Maricaulis maris: one gene and its partner. Each later gene encodes a partner of the first gene's protein in a complex. Links are inferred from orthologs where the notes say so. Each region holds a gene or a part of one and is shown on either strand. Other genes may lie near its edges. The genes, in order: xseA and AAA969_RS09005.

Region 1 (7,584 bases):
CGGAGGGCGACGCAGCATGAAGGAACCGGCTTTCTGGCGCACCGATGGCGGTCGCGGGTCCGGCGCGCTGGCGCGGGCCTTGCTGGCGCCCCTGGGCTGGCTCCATGCCTTCGCGGTCGCCCGGCGCATCCGCAGGGCGAGCCCGGTCCGCATTGCCCCGAAAGTCGTCTGCATCGGTAATCTTACCGTTGGCGGCACCGGCAAGACCCCGGTGAGCCAGACCCTGATGCACCGTCTCTGCGACATGGGCCTGACCCCGGCCACCCTGTCGCGCGGTTATGGTGGACGCGAGCGAGGACCGCTGCGCGTCGACCCGCATGCCCACACCGCCGCCCAGGTCGGCGACGAGCCGCTGCTGCTGGCCCGCTCTGGCCAGGCCTGGATCGCGCGTGACCGCGCGGCGGGCGGCCAGGCGATCGAGGCGGCAGGCGGGGTCGATCTCGTGCTGATGGATGACGGCCACCAGAACCCCGACCTTCACAAGGATTGCTCGATCATTGTGGTCGACGGCCTGACCGGCTGGGGCCCTGGCACGATCTTCCCGGCCGGGCCGCTGCGGGAGCCGGTCAGGGCGGGGCTCGCCCGCGCCGATGCGGTAATCGTGATGATGCCCGATGCCAACACCCAGCCGGATTGGGCCGGTCTCGGCCTCGCCGATCTGCAAATCCCGGTCTTCCGGGCTTGGCTGGAACCTGTGGCACCACCGCCGGCCGACAAGCTGGTCGCCTTTGCCGGCATCGGCCGGCCGCAGAAATTCTTCGACGCGCTGGTCGCCGCCGGGGGCGATCTGGGCGAAGTCGCGGTCTATGGCGATCATCATGCCTTCACGGCCGGTGATCTGCGCCATCTCGATGCGCTGGCCGCCGCCCATGACGCGCAGCTGATCACGACCGAGAAGGACTGGGTGCGCCTGCCCGCCGACGCGCGCTCACGCATCACCGCCTGGCCGGTCCGCGCTGTCTTCGCCAATCCGGGGGCCCTGGATGGTCTGTTGCGCGACGTCGTGGACGCCGAAGCTCAGGATGGCTAAATCCGATCCATGATAGACGCCCAGCGCAATGCCTCGACCCTGACGCGGATCGGCTGGCGGTTCGAAGCCGCCGCCTGGGATGCCTATGCCGGCTGGTACAAGATCAAGGGGATCGACAAGGCCTCCGACGCCGCCGGTGCCTTGCTGCGCCAGCTCGGCCCACTGTTTCCGGTGCACAAGGTGGCCCGCATCAACATGCAGCGCTGCTTCCCCGAGGCCGCGGCGCCGGAGATCGAACGCCTGCTCGGCGCGATGTGGGAGAATTTCGGCCGTCTCGCCGGTGAGATGCCGCATCTGGGCGTCTTCTCCGGGCCCGAGTTCGACGAGCGCGTGGAGTTTATCGGTCGCGAAAAACTCGAAGCCCTGCGCGATGCCGGCCAACCGGCCGTCATCATCTCGATGCACCAGGCCAATTGGGAGATCGGTGCAGCCGCCCTCAGCCGGACCGGCCTGCCCTGCCACATCACCTATCGACCGGCCAATAACCCGCTGATCGACCGACGGATCACCGACATGCGCGTTGGCTACGGGGTCAAGACGCTGACCGCCAAGGGCGGCGATGGCGCCAAGGCACTGATGCAGGCGCTGAAGGCCGGCGAGGCGGTGGCGCTGATGAACGACCAGAAGATGAATGACGGGGTCGAGGCGCCCTTCTTCGGCCTGCCGTCAATGACCGCACCGGGCCCGACACGCCTCGCCATGCGCCATGGCTGCCCGCTCCTGCCCCTGTCGATCCGCCGCATGAGCGGAGCGCGCTTCCGGGTGGAAGTGCACGACCCCATCGAGATCTCGATCAATCCCGACAAGTCCGCCGCCATCATCGAGACGGTCACACGAATCAATCAATGGGTGGAAAGCGAAATCCGCCAGGCCCCGGAACAATGGTTCTGGGTCCATCGCCGCTGGGCTAAGTCGGTTTATAGGGGCTAGGTGGGGCTGGGGTGGTGTTTGGGGCGGCACACGCGCTGGCCCGCATTCCTCAGCCTAGTCGACGATAGGACGGCCACTCATGTTCTCTAGTATACTTATGCGACTGCGGGCACTTTTCAGTAGCTCGTACAGGTTTCATCTATCCGGGATGAAAGACGGTCCCGCTTATCTATACCTGCCAGACCACCCAAGTCGGGACGTCTCCGGTGTGGTGAGCAAGTCCATCAGAATTCGCGATCTTATCGGAGCATATGAGGGTGATGACGTGGTTCTGGATTTCGACTCGAAGGGGCGATTGATGGGAATAGACATCTTTTAAGGACACCGATGCAGCGGCGCTGATCCCCCTTATCCGTCGCTCCGCGACACCTTCTCCCAAGGGAGAAGGACGCTAGCGCCCGGCCTTAGCCCATCAAGTCTGGAGCCGAGACTTGGAATCCCGTCAGGGAAGTCGGTGTATGTCCCTGTTAATTCCCGCGCCTGCGCACACTCATCCATAAACCGCTTGCCGAGAGGTCGCCGTATCCGGTTCTTCAGGTCAAGGGCCGCACAGCGGCCGCTTCGCGGTTTCACCCTTGAGCTGAAGAACCGGATACGGCCTGCTGGCTGACAAGCGATCTATGGCTGATTGCGCGCGCGGCGCCCAGATCCGACTGAAGGCCGCGATCCCGGGAAAACAGGCAAAAAGCCGCCCACCTAGCGCAAGTCTGACAGGTCCAGATCGAGCAGGCTCTGTGGATCAACATAGAACTGGTTGCGCAGCTTTACCCGCCAGTCGAGATGCGAGCCGGTGGCCCGGCCGCCGGCGCCCATGGCACCGATGAGCTGGCCTTGCTCGACCACATCGCCGGCCGAAACCTCGACACCGGACAGGTGGAGGAAGGCCGAGACCAGGCCCTGGCCGTGATCGATGAAGATCAGACCGCCTTCGTAATACATGTCCGGCTCGGCCAGGGTGACCAGGCCGCCCGCGGGTGCATAGACCGGCGTGCCGACCTCATTGGCCCAGTCCAGCCCCCAGTGCGGGCTGCCTTCGTGGCCGTTATTATAGACCCGCGCCGAGCCATAGACGCCGGTCGTGATGCCCTCGGCGGGTGAGATGAACCCGTCGAGGAAGCCCTGCCCGTCCCAGACCGAGTTGAAAGCGTCCTGCTTTTGCGCGTATTCGCGCTGACGCCGCGGCAGGGTGGACGGGTCGGGCGTGACGGTCGCCTGCGGCACGCCGTCGACATGCTGGAGATTGTACTCGCGCTGGGTGATGAACCAGGTCGGGCTTTCATCGATCTGGTTGACGCTGTTGGCGACACCCGCCGTCGAGATCTCGAAGATCATTTCCTCGGGCGCATTGCGCGGAATACCGAGCACTGCGAAACCCTGCGCGTCAGCGATGGCGACACTCTGACCGAGATCAAGCCGGGTGCCCGGCTCGAACCGGCAGATGATGAGCGCACCCTGTTCCTGACGGCCGCGACATCCCATCGGGCCGGGTTCAGCCACGTCCCGCGCCTCCGGCGCATTCTGGGCGATCAGGTCACCGATCGGATCCGACGCATCATCGACCAGCGCTGTCGTGGATTGCAGGGCAAGGACGACGGCGAGACTGATCATTTGCCGGGCTCCGCGTTGAGTTCCAACCAGCGCTGCTTCGCAATCAGCACGTCGCGATAGGCTTCCTGCTCGTCGACATTCCAGTACCGCAGCTCATTCAGGTCGATCGGGTCACCGGTCACGGCGCAGCGCACAAAACGCCCCGCTTTCAGGATGATGAAATCGCTGTCGCCAAACTCGAGAATGGCCTCGCCCTGGAAATCTTTGTCGAAACTGAAATCACTCATATCCGTGTCTCTAGCAGTGTTTGCCGCCAAGCGGGAGGGTGGCGGGCATCAAAACAGCGTGCCCTGGCCCTCGGCCTGCGGCTTGCCGCGTGGCTTGGCTTTCGGCTTGGTCTTTTTCGGCAGGGCCGGGGTTTCCGGCGCCCGTTTGGGAGATTTGCGCTCGCCCTCGATCCGCGCGGCGCGTTCGCCATCGGCAAAGACCAGGTCGACACCGGCCCCCTCGATCAGCGACGCGCCGGAGCGCACCAGCTTGCCAGCCCGGTCGCGAACCAACACGAAGCCCCGCTTGAGGACGGACTGGTGCGACAGCGCCTCGAGGCGCGCCGACCAGTTATCAAGATCGCGAGCCCGGTCGCGGCGCACCCGGTCGGCGGCGGGCGCCAGCCGATCCGTGCGCTCGCGCAGCAGGTCGCACTTGTGACGCAGGTCGCGAGCCAGGGCGGCCGGCTTGAGGCCGGCGGCCATGACCATCAGGCGGCCGCGCTTTTCAGCCGTATGATTGAGCAGGGCCGGATCCAGCTTGTCGGCGACCATGTCGAAGCGCTGGCGCTTGAGTTCCATCAATGCCGCCGGTCGCGGCAGGGCCCGAGCCGCCGAGCGAAGCTCGGTCCGGCGACGCTCGATATGGCGTGACAGGGCGGCGACAAGGCGGCCGCCGAGCTGGTCATTATCGGCCTTGAGCTCGGCCCGGACCGGCACCGCCATCTCGGCCGCCCCGGTCGGAGTCGGCGCGCGGCGGTCGGAGGCGAAATCGATCAGCGTGGTATCGGTCTCGTGGCCAACCGCCGAGATCAACGGGATCTCGCTCTCCGCGGCGGCGCGGACGACGATCTCCTCGTTGAAGCCCCACAAGTCCTCGATCGAGCCGCCGCCACGGGCGACAATGATCACATCGGGACGCGGAATGCGGCCGCCCTCGGGCAGGGCATTGAAGCCACGAATGGCCTCGGCAATCTGGGCCGCCGCGCCGTCGCCCTGGACCAGAACCGGCCACAACAGGACGTGACGCGGGAAGCGGTCCTGCAGCCGGTGAAGGATATCGCGAATGACCGCGCCCGTGGGCGAGGTCACGACACCGATTGTGGTCGGCAGGAAGGGAATGGCTTTCTTCCGCGCGCTGTCGAACAGGCCCTCGGCCGCGAGCAGGCGCTTGCGTTCTTCGAGCAGCGCCATCAGCGCACCGGCGCCGGCCGGCTCCATGCTCTCGACGATGAGCTGGTATTGCGAACGCCCCGGATAGGTCGAGAGCCGACCCTCGATGATCACTTCCAGCCCCTCCTCGGGGCGGAAGCGGAATTTCTGCGCGGTGCCCTTCCAGGCAATCGAGGCGATGACCGCCTTGTCGTCCTTCACATCGAAATAGACATGGCCGGACTTGGCCACCACGACACGGCCGAGCTCGCCGCGCACCCGGACGTGGCCGAAGGCGTCCTCGACCGTGCGTTTGAGCGATCCGGCGAGCTCGGAGACCGTGAATTCGTGGATGTTTCCCGCGGGTGTGTTCATGGCGACTCTGGTAAATGGGATTGCGCGCCATCGCAACGGCCGGACAGACTCGCGATTGTCGGGCGATTGCGCTAGGCAAGGCCGTATATCGGCGCATCGGGATGCATTGAGGCTCACATGAAGATTCTGGTTGTTGGATCAGGCGGGCGCGAACACGCCCTGGTGTGGAAAATGGCCCAGAGCCCACTGGTCTCGACCCTCCTCGCGGCGCCCGGCAGCGCCGCCATTGGTGAACTCGCCACCTGCCATGACATCCCTGTCTCGGACCTCGACGGTCTGATCGATCTGGCTCGCAGCGAATCGGTGGATCTGGTGGTCATCGGCCCGGAGAACCCGCTCTGTGACGGGCTGGCCGACCGGCTGCGCCAGGCCGGCATCGCGACTTTCGGACCGTCAAAGCTGGCCGCGCGCCTGGAAGCCTCAAAGGCCTTTGCCAAGGATTTCTACGCCCGCCACAATGTGCCGTCAGCGCGCTATGGCACCTTCTCCAATGCCGGCGAGGCCAAGGCCTTCCTCGACCAGTTCAAGCCACCCTATGTGCTCAAGGCCGATGGCCTGGCGGCCGGCAAGGGTGTGGTCATCCTGTCGGACCGCGCCGAAGCCGAAGCCGAGATCGATGCCTTCCTGTCCGGCAAGTTCGGTGAAGCCTCCAAGACGCTGGTGATCGAGGAGTTCATGGAAGGCGAGGAAGTCTCGATCTTCGCCCTGTGTGACGGCAAGACCGTGCTCTATTGCGGCGCGGCACAGGATCACAAGCGGGTTGGCGAAGGCGATACCGGACCGAATACCGGCGGCATGGGCGCTTATTCCCCGGCCCCGATCGCCAAGCCCGCGCTGATCGAGACCGCGATGAAGACCATCATCCAGCCGGTCGCTGACGGTCTCGCCCGCGAAGGCTCGCCCTTCCAGGGCGTGCTGTTCGCCGGTCTGATGGTCACCGCGGACGGCCCCAAGGTGGTCGAGTTCAACATCCGCTTCGGCGACCCGGAATGCCAGGTCCTGATGATGCGGATCGAGGATGATCTGGTGCCCTATCTCCAGGCGACAGCGACCGGCCAGCTTGCCGACATGCCGCCGATCAGCTGGACGGCCGAGCCGGCCATCACCGTCGTGATGGCGGCCAATGGCTATCCAGAGGCCTACCAGAAGGGCAGCGTCATAGAGGGTGTCGATGCGGCCAACCGGATGGAAGGCGTCGTCGTCTTCGAGGCGGGAACCGGGCGCGATGCCGACAATGCCCGCATCGCCACCGGCGGCCGTGTGCTCAATGTGACGGCCAGCGGGGAAACCCTGCACTATGCCGTTGATCGCGCCTATGCGGCGGTCGACGAGATCGACTGGCCGGGCGGGTTCTGCCGCCGCGACATCGCCTGGCGCGCACTCAAGACCCACTAGCGCCAACCGCGCCCATCGTTTGACATCACCGGTCCGGTCAGCATCTTCTGACGCAAACACATGTTTGCGGGGAGGCAGACCTGATGCTCAAAACAGCCCTCACGGCGGTCGCGCTACTGGCGTCGACAACACTCGCCACATCGATCATGGCGCCCGGCGCCCTTGGCCAGGACGACAATGACACGCTGACCGTCATCCATGCCGGCTGGCTGCTGGCGGTCCCGGGCGAGGACCCGGCGATGGAGCAGTCCATCCTGATCCGGGGCGAACGGATCGAGAGCATCCAGGACGGCTATGTCAGCCCCGAGGGCGCCACCATCATCGACCTGAGCGATGATTATGTGATGCCCGGCTTCATCGACAGCCATGTCCACCTGCAATCGGAACTCGGCCCGGGCCGGCGCTTCAATACCTTCACCATGTCGGCGGCCGACCTGGCCTTTGACGGCGCGGTCAACGCCCGGACCACGCTGATGGCCGGCTTCACGACGGTGCAGGACGTCGGCGGCAATTTCGAAGCGTCTCTCGCCCTGCGCGATGCGATCAATGACGGCGATGTCGCCGGCCCGCGCATGCGGATTGCCGGCTCAGCCGTAACCCCGACCGGCGGTCATGCCGATATCAACGGCTTCTCGCTCGACGTGCTGCACATGTTTGCCAGCGAGACCGCCTGCAATGGGGAAGCGCAATGCCGCGAGGCCGTTCGCTCGCTGATCCGCGGCGGCGCCGACGTGATCAAGATCACCGCGACCGGCGGCGTGCTGTCGGACACGGCGGCTGGCGTCGAGCAGCAATTCTTCGATGACGAACTCGCCTCCATCGTCGAGGCCGCGCACATGATGGGTCGCCGGGTCACGGCGCACGCCCATGGCGCAACCGGCATCAATT
Region 2 (7,488 bases), 1.2 Mb from region 1 along the record:
ATGAAGGCCGAGAACCCGCACATCATTGCGCTCGCCCCGCCGCTCGACATGCGCGGCCTGTGGTTCGGGCCGCATGTCGCCTACACCTCGGCGAAATACCAGATGAGCCTGTGCATCCTCGGTTGGGGCGAGGAGTTCAAGGGCAGGATCGGCGCCAATGCGATCTGGCCACGTACCGCCGTGGCGACCGCCGCCATCTCCAATGTTCTTGCCAATGACGAGGCGATGAAGAATTGCCGCAAGCCGGAAATCCTCGCCGACACAGCCTACAAGGTCCTCAACAAGCCGGCCGCCGACTTCACCGGCAACTTCATTATTGATGACAGCTTCCTGTGGGAGGAGGGCGAGCGCGATCTCGACCAGTATTCCTACGATCCCTCGCTCGAGCTGCTACCGGATTTCTTCGTGCCGGAAGAGCCGGCCGCCCCTCCCGGCGTGAAGATCATGGACGTGTCGCTGGGCCATTAGGCCCGGTGGCCGGCATCCGGGCGCGCGCGCGCGTGCACCCTGGGTGCCGTTTCATGACGTGTCACAACTTAGGCGTTGCCTGAATCCGATTCACAGCTAGCATCTGCCCCGTCATACCGAGACGAGGGGGTGGGCATGAGGCGGACAGGATCGGCAAGCGGGTGGGTAAGTGTGCTCGTTATCGCCGGACTCGCGGTCGGCTTTGCCATTGCCTGGATCCAGAGCGGTGTGCTCTGAGCACGCGGAACGGCTTGTCGGGGCAGGTAGAATAGCGCCCGCCGAAGCCAGAATCCCGCTTGCGCTTTTTCACAAATCCCCAATATGGAGTCTGGAGCGTCGCACTCCGCGGTCGGCCTGTCTCGGGGTCCGCCGCTGATCCATCGCCAGCCGTCGACGCGGCCGGTCGGAGTGACAGATCCATGCTTCTCGTGGACACCTATCTTGCCCCCAGCCCGCTGGAAGGGCTGGGCGTTTTTGCGTCCGAATTCATCCCGGCGGGGACGCTGGTCTGGGTCCTCGACCCGGCGGTCGACCTCATCCTCACCGAAGCCCAGCTGGTCGAGCGCCCGCAAGTCTATCGCCAGTACATGCAGCGCTATGCCTATTTCGATCGCGGGCTGAACGGTTATCTGCTCGATGGCGACCATGCCCGCTTCCTCAATCATAGCGGCGAGCCGAACCTCGATTTTCGCGCCGATGGCAATGGCGAGGCCCGTCGGGACATCCATCCGGGCGAGGAAATCCTCTGCGACTACAGCCAGTTCATGGAAGACGTCGTGCTGCTGCCGACGCCGGTCCACCACAATGGCGCCGCGATGCCGGCCTGACGCGGCCGGGCCGGGCACACACGCGGGCTGGAAAGCGCGGCATGAAGGCTTCACATTGGAACCATGAAAACCACGATCCATGACAGTCCCTCCAGCCGCCTCCACGCGGTCCCGCCCGGTCACCCCGAACATGCCGGTCGCTATGAGGCGGTGCGTGAGGCGCTGCTTGGCCTGCCCGGCTGTGACTGGGTCGAGGCGCCTGCGGGCGGCATGCCGGATGTGGCGCGCTTTCACACCGCCGAACATGTTGACCGGGTGCTGAGCGCCTGTGCGGCGGCCCGGCCGGGAGACTGGGTGGGGCTTGATCCGGACACGCTGGTCTGTGACCGCTCGGCGGCCGCCGCGCTGGGCGCGGTCGGCGGTGCGGTGGCAGCTGTGGACCGGGTGGTGGCAGACGCCGGAGGCGCGGCCTTCGTCCTGGCGCGGCCGCCCGGACATCATGCCGAGCCGGACCGCGCGATGGGCTTCTGCCTGTTCAACACGATCGCCATTGCGGCTTTGCATGCGCTTGACGTGCACGACCTCGCAACCGTCGCCATTGTCGATATCGATGTCCATCACGGCAATGGCACGCAATGCCTGGCCGAGCAGGATGACCGTGTTTTCTTCGCCTCCCTGCACCAGGCACCGCTCTATCCGGGTACCGGAGGCGAGGGCGAGACCGGGCTCAACGGCAATGTGCTGAACTGCCCGATGCCGGGCGGTGTCACCGGCGCGCAATGGCGGGCGCGGTTCGAGACCCAGGTGATTCCCGCCCTTCAGCGCGTGCGTCCGGAACTGGTCCTCGTCTCGGCCGGATTTGATGCGCATGCGGATGATCCGGTGGGGGGCTGGGGCCTGCACAGCGACGACTATGCCTGGGCTGCGCGGCAACTGGCTGGCATTGCCCGTGAATTTAGCCAATCGCGGCTTGTTTCCGTGCTGGAGGGTGGCTACGACTGTCCGGCCCTGGGGCGATCGGCGGCGGCTTTTGTCGGCGCGCTGTCCGAGGCTTGATCGAATTTCTCTGCCAGGCTGCGACGGGGCGCGCCGGCTGATGCGCTTGCCCCCGCGCGTGACCGTGACACCGTATGACAGACATGAACACCGCCAAGCCCGCGCGGCCCGGCTATATCACCATTGCCCGACACGGCCAGCCGCTCGCCAATCGCGAGGCGATGATGGACTGGCGTGGCTATGAGGACTGGTGGGACAATACCTATCAGCCGGCGCCGCTGGTTGAGGGTCAGGTCGCGCCCGAGCCGTTGAAGGCACAGGCCGTCGACGCGCGGACCATCTTTGCCTCCACCCTGCGCCGCGCCATCGAGACCGCCCAGGCGGTCGCGCCAGGCCGCGAGCTGGTCATCGAGGACGATTTCGTCGAGGCCGAGCTGCCGCCGCCGCCCTGGCCGGGCCGTTTCATGGCCAAGACCTGGGGCGTGTTCGCGCGCTGCACCTGGTGGCTGGGCCAGTCGCGCGGCCGCGAAAGCCGCGTCGAGGCCGACGCGCGTGCCGCACGGGCGGTTGCCCGCCTGATCGCCGCGGCCGAGGACGGACCGGTGGTGTGCTGCGCCCATGGCTGGTTCAACCGCATGATGCGGCCGCACCTGAAAGCCGCCGGATGGGTCTGCGTCCGCGATGGTGGCGACAGCTACTGGTCCTGGCGCCGCTATGAGTATCGTGGCGACTGACGGACTGATTGCCGCGCCGCGACGGGCTTCCTATGCTGGCCCGAATTCCGGTTCAAACCGACAACGGAGAGACGTGATGAACGCTGAGCCCCATGCCGACATTGCGACCTTGAGCTTCGAGAAAGCGCTGGCCGAGCTGGAAGGCATTGTCCGCCAGCTGGAGTCCGGTGAAGTCGAACTCGAACGCTCGATCGAGATCTATGAGCGCGGCGCCGCGCTGCGGGCGCATTGTGACAGCAAGCTCAAGGCGGCCGAACTGAAGGTCGAGAAAATCGTGCGCGGTGAGGACGGTCAGCCGGCCACCGAGCCGGCCGGTTTCGACTAGCCATGCCGCAGGCGACCCCCGACACAGTCTCGATCGAGGACTTTCTCAAGCTCGACATCCGCATCGGAACCGTGGTCCGCGCCGAGCCCTTTCCGCAGGCGCGCAAGCCGGCCATCCGGCTCTGGATCGATTTCGGCGGCGAGCTCGGCGAGAAGAAGTCCTCGGCCCAGATCACGGCGCACTACTCGCCGGCCGCCCTGGTCGGCAAGCAGGTGTTGGCGGTAGTGAATTTTCCACCGCGCCAGATCGGGCCGATGCTGTCGGAAGTGCTGACTCTCGGCGTTTCTGATGGCAAGGGAGAGATCGTGCTGATGGCGCCGGACCAGTCCGTGCCCAACGGGTCGCGATTGCACTAGACAGAACAGGCAGACCCGTTCACCGGCAGACCCGGGCAGGCGGGACAGACAGGCAGGCTCGATGAAAGATTTCGAACAGCGTCTCAATGAGCATGCCGATCGGGTGACGGTCGCGCTTGATGCGCTTCTGCCACGCGCCGAAGGGCCTGAAGCCCACCTCAATTCGGCGATGCGCTATGCCGCCCTCGGGCCGGGCAAGCGTCTGAGGCCCTTTCTGGCCATCGAGGCGGGCAATCTGGTTCATGCCGACGAGCGCGGCGTGTTGCGCGCGGCCTGCGCGCTGGAATGCATCCACGCCTATTCCCTGATCCATGACGATCTGCCGTGCATGGATGATGATGACATGCGGCGCGGTCGTCCGACCGTCCACAAGGCCTATGACGAAGCCACCGCTGTTCTGGCCGGCGACGGCCTGCAGGCGATGGCCTATGAGATTATCGCCCATCCCGACACCCATCCCCGCGGGGGTGTGCGCGCGCGCCTGGTCGAGCGCCTGTCCAGGGCGTCCGGCCCGTATGGCATGGTCGGCGGGCAGATGATCGATATCCGTGCCGAGACCGAGCAGTTCGACATTTCTGTGGTCACCCGCATGCACCGCATGAAGACCGGCGCGCTGATCTCTTATGCGGTCGAGAGCGCGACCATCCTCAAGGAGGTCGATGACCCGGTGCGGCGGGCGCTTGAGGGGTTTGCCCATGATCTCGGCTTGGCCTATCAGATAACCGACGATCTTCTGGATGCGACGGGTGATGCCGGTGAGGCGGGCAAGGCGGTCGGCAAGGATGCCGGTCAAGGAAAAGCCACCTTCGTCACCATTCTGGGTATCGAAGGCGCGCAGGACCGTTCGCGGCACTTGGCCGCACAGGCCAAGGACCACCTTGAACCTTTCGGTGCACGCGCAGATGTTTTGAGAGACGCGGTCGACTTCATCCTCGCCCGGCGCTCGTGAAAGGCCGCATGTCCATGGCACCGAAAACCCCCATTCTCGACACCATCTCGTCCCCGGCCGATCTCAAGAATCTGCCGCTCGATCGGCTCAAGACGCTGGCCGACGAACTGCGGGCGGAGACGATTGATGCGGTGTCGGTGACCGGTGGCCATCTCGGGGCCGGCCTCGGCGTGGTCGAACTGACCACCGCCTTGCACCATGTCTTCGACACGCCGACCGATACGCTGATCTGGGATGTCGGCCACCAGTGCTACCCGCACAAGATCCTGACCGGTCGTCGCGACCGCATCCGCACCCTGCGCCAGCCTGGCGGCCTGTCCGGCTTCACCAAACGCTCGGAGAGCGCGTACGACCCGTTCGGCGCCGCCCACGCTTCGACTTCGATCTCGGCTGCGCTCGGCTTTGCCGTCGGCCGCGATCTCAAGGGCGAGCAGCGCAATGTGATTGCCGTCATCGGCGACGGCTCGATGTCGGCCGGCATGGCTTATGAGGCGATGAACAATGCCGGCCATATCGGCGGCCGCCTGATCGTCATCCTCAACGACAATGACATGTCCATCGCCCCGCCGGTCGGCGCGATGAGCCATTATTTCGCCCGCCTCGTCTCCTCGCAGGGCTATCGCTCGATCCGCAAGCTCGGCAAGGGCGTCGCCAAGGCGTTTCGGGTCGAGGAGGCGGCGCGCCGGGCCGAGGAATACATGCGCGGCATGGCGATGGGCGGCACGCTGTTCGAGGAGATGGGCTTTCGCTATGTCGGCCCGATTGATGGCCATGACCTCGACCAGCTTGTCCCGGTGCTGCGCAATGTGCGCGACGGTGACAGCGCCCCGGTCCTGATCCATGTGGTGACCCAGAAGGGCAAGGGCTATGCCCCCGCCGAAGCGGCCGACGACAAGTATCACGGCGTCGCCAAGTTCAATGTCATCACCGGCGAGCAGCAAAAATCCAAGGCGGCAGCCCCGTCCTACACCAAGGTTTTCGCGCAACAGCTGATCCGCGAGGCCGAGGCCGACAGCCGCGTCGTCGGCGTCACCGCCGCGATGCCGGGCGGCACCGGGCTCGACCTGTTCGGGGACCGTTTCCCGGACCGGATGTTTGATGTCGGTATTGCTGAGCAGCACGCCGTGACCTTCGCCGCCGGCCTCGCTGCCGACGGCATGAAGCCCTTTGCTGCGATCTACTCGACCTTCCTGCAGCGCGGCTATGACCAGGTCGTCCACGATGTGGCGATCCAGAAACTGCCCGTCCGCTTTGCCATCGACCGCGCCGGCCTTGTCGGTGCTGACGGGGCGACCCATGCCGGCAGTTTCGACATTGGCTATCTCGGCGCCCTGCCGGGCATGGTGCTGATGGCCGCCGCCGACGAGCTCGAACTTTCGCGCATGGTCAAGACCGCCGCCCTGATCGACGATGCCCCGTCCGCCTTCCGCTATCCGCGCGGCAATGGCACCGGCATCGCCATCCCGGACGTGATCGAGCCGCTGGAGATCGGCAAGGGCCGCATCGTCCGCGAGGGCTCGCGCATCGCCATCCTGTCGCTCGGCACCCGTCTCGAGGAAAGCCTCAAGGCCGCCGACGCGCTCGCCGCGCAGGGCTTCTCGACCACGGTCGCCGATGCCCGTTTCGCCAAGCCGCTGGACGAGGACCTCATCCTGCGCCTGGCGCGCGAGCATGAAGTCCTGATCACGGTGGAAGAGGGCGCCATGGGCGGCTTCGGCGCCTTCGTGCTGCACCTGCTGGCCGAGAAGGGCGCGCTCGACCGTGGCCTGCGCATCCGCACCCTGACCCTGCCGGATGTCTTCCAGGACCAGGAATCCCCCTTCGACATGTATGACACCGCCGGCCTCAACGCCCGCCACATCGCCGCCAAGGCGCTGGAAGCCATGGGCAAGGACGATGCCGCGGCCGAGCGCGTGGCGGCGGCGCTGATCGCGGGTTAGGGGCGGGCCCCATCAACCGGCCCCAGTCCGGACGGGTCATTTTCACGGGCCGGGTTATCCGATGGGAGAGCCGGGCTGAATGGTGCCTGTCGTGGTTTTTATAAGAGTTGCTACGGCGCCAGCTGCTCGGTATTCACAAAAATATGGATGCGCAGACCCCAGAATCTGAAAAGCGGCAAGGCACGCTTCGATTTTACGCTTCGATCGAATTGAAACGGGCCCTGCCAATCGCGTTCTTCGCGATAGTCACATTTGCACTGCTCTATGCGGCGATACAGAATTCTGGCGAAAGCTCATTGGCGTTGCTGTTTGCGTCTACTGTGGTTCTGGGCGGTGGCGTGTGGCTTGAATGGCGCCGAGGATGGCCGAGATCATGGCATGGCCCCGCCTGTGAGTTGAGCGCGTCGGGTATCACGTTCTGGCCAGGCAGGTCGCGTCGACAATTCCTGCCTTGGGATGACCTCGATCAAGTCGTCTTAGATATGTCTGACAATTCTCTGATATTTCATACGAAAAAACATCAGATATACGACCGGAGCTACTTGCTGTTCTTGAAACGACCTCCCTACGTGGCCGGCGGCCTGAAATCGTCCTGCGGAGAATATCTGGAGAATGTCCTTGATCGGTATTGGGATGGGGAAAACGGAACGGCTCTCAGGCCAGCTTGAGACGTCCGAGAAGCCGCGCAAAACCGTGACTGACACAGTAATCAGCGTGTCCTGGACAGCGCCCGCGGTGCTCACCCCACCATATTCCCCTTGCCGAGATCGCGCCGTATCCGGGTCTTCAGGTCAAGGGCGGCAAAGCCGCCGCTTCGCGGTTTCACCCTCGCGCTCAAAAACCCGATACGGCGAACTCCCGTCAAGGAGTTGATGGCAGGGTGTGCGCCGGGCGCCTTGTTTCCAAGATATTGATCCGCACCCCTACCGTCATCCCCCGGTGACCGCGAGGCG

The links.
Region 2: the proteins of xseA (region 1) and AAA969_RS09005 are in contact, whole or in part, in a cryo-EM structure (PDB 8TXR), measured with the Escherichia coli proteins. The link is inferred for Maricaulis maris from one-to-one orthologs.

What each region holds. Positions count from the first base shown.
Region 1 is NZ_AP027270.1:695,538-703,121, reverse strand. The notes cover bases 3,073-6,032. They hold xseA (exodeoxyribonuclease VII large subunit), read right to left. Parts: upstream 5,302-6,032; coding sequence 3,844-5,301; downstream 3,073-3,843. Other genes in these bases: purD (phosphoribosylamine--glycine ligase), read left to right, coding at 5,419-6,032; AAA969_RS03110 (DUF2093 domain-containing protein), read right to left, coding at 3,565-3,795; AAA969_RS03115 (M23 family metallopeptidase), read right to left, coding at 3,073-3,568. In the rest of the region: AAA969_RS03130 (3-deoxy-D-manno-octulosonic acid transferase), read left to right, coding at 1-20; lpxK (tetraacyldisaccharide 4'-kinase), read left to right, coding at 17-1,030; AAA969_RS03120 (lysophospholipid acyltransferase family protein), read left to right, coding at 1,040-1,960; AAA969_RS15070 (DUF2283 domain-containing protein), read left to right, coding at 2,040-2,279; more of AAA969_RS03115, read right to left, coding at 2,657-3,072; more of purD, read left to right, coding at 6,033-6,696; AAA969_RS03095 (metal-dependent hydrolase family protein), read left to right, coding at 6,780-7,584. UniProt on the Escherichia coli protein: Bidirectionally degrades single-stranded DNA into large acid-insoluble oligonucleotides, which are then degraded further into small acid-soluble oligonucleotides.
Region 2 is NZ_AP027270.1:1,912,579-1,920,066, reverse strand. Bases 1,802-4,665 are described here. They hold AAA969_RS09005 (exodeoxyribonuclease VII small subunit), read left to right. Parts: upstream 1,802-3,041; coding sequence 3,042-3,290; downstream 3,291-4,665. Other genes in these bases: dxs (1-deoxy-D-xylulose-5-phosphate synthase), read left to right, coding at 4,610-4,665; AAA969_RS08995 (polyprenyl synthetase family protein), read left to right, coding at 3,708-4,595; AAA969_RS09000 (tRNA-binding protein), read left to right, coding at 3,293-3,646; AAA969_RS09010 (histidine phosphatase family protein), read left to right, coding at 2,366-2,965; AAA969_RS09015 (histone deacetylase family protein), read left to right, coding at 1,802-2,291. In the rest of the region: AAA969_RS09025 (SDR family oxidoreductase), read left to right, coding at 1-468; AAA969_RS09020 (SET domain-containing protein), read left to right, coding at 888-1,295; more of AAA969_RS09015, read left to right, coding at 1,359-1,801; more of dxs, read left to right, coding at 4,666-6,535. UniProt on the Escherichia coli protein: Bidirectionally degrades single-stranded DNA into large acid-insoluble oligonucleotides, which are then degraded further into small acid-soluble oligonucleotides.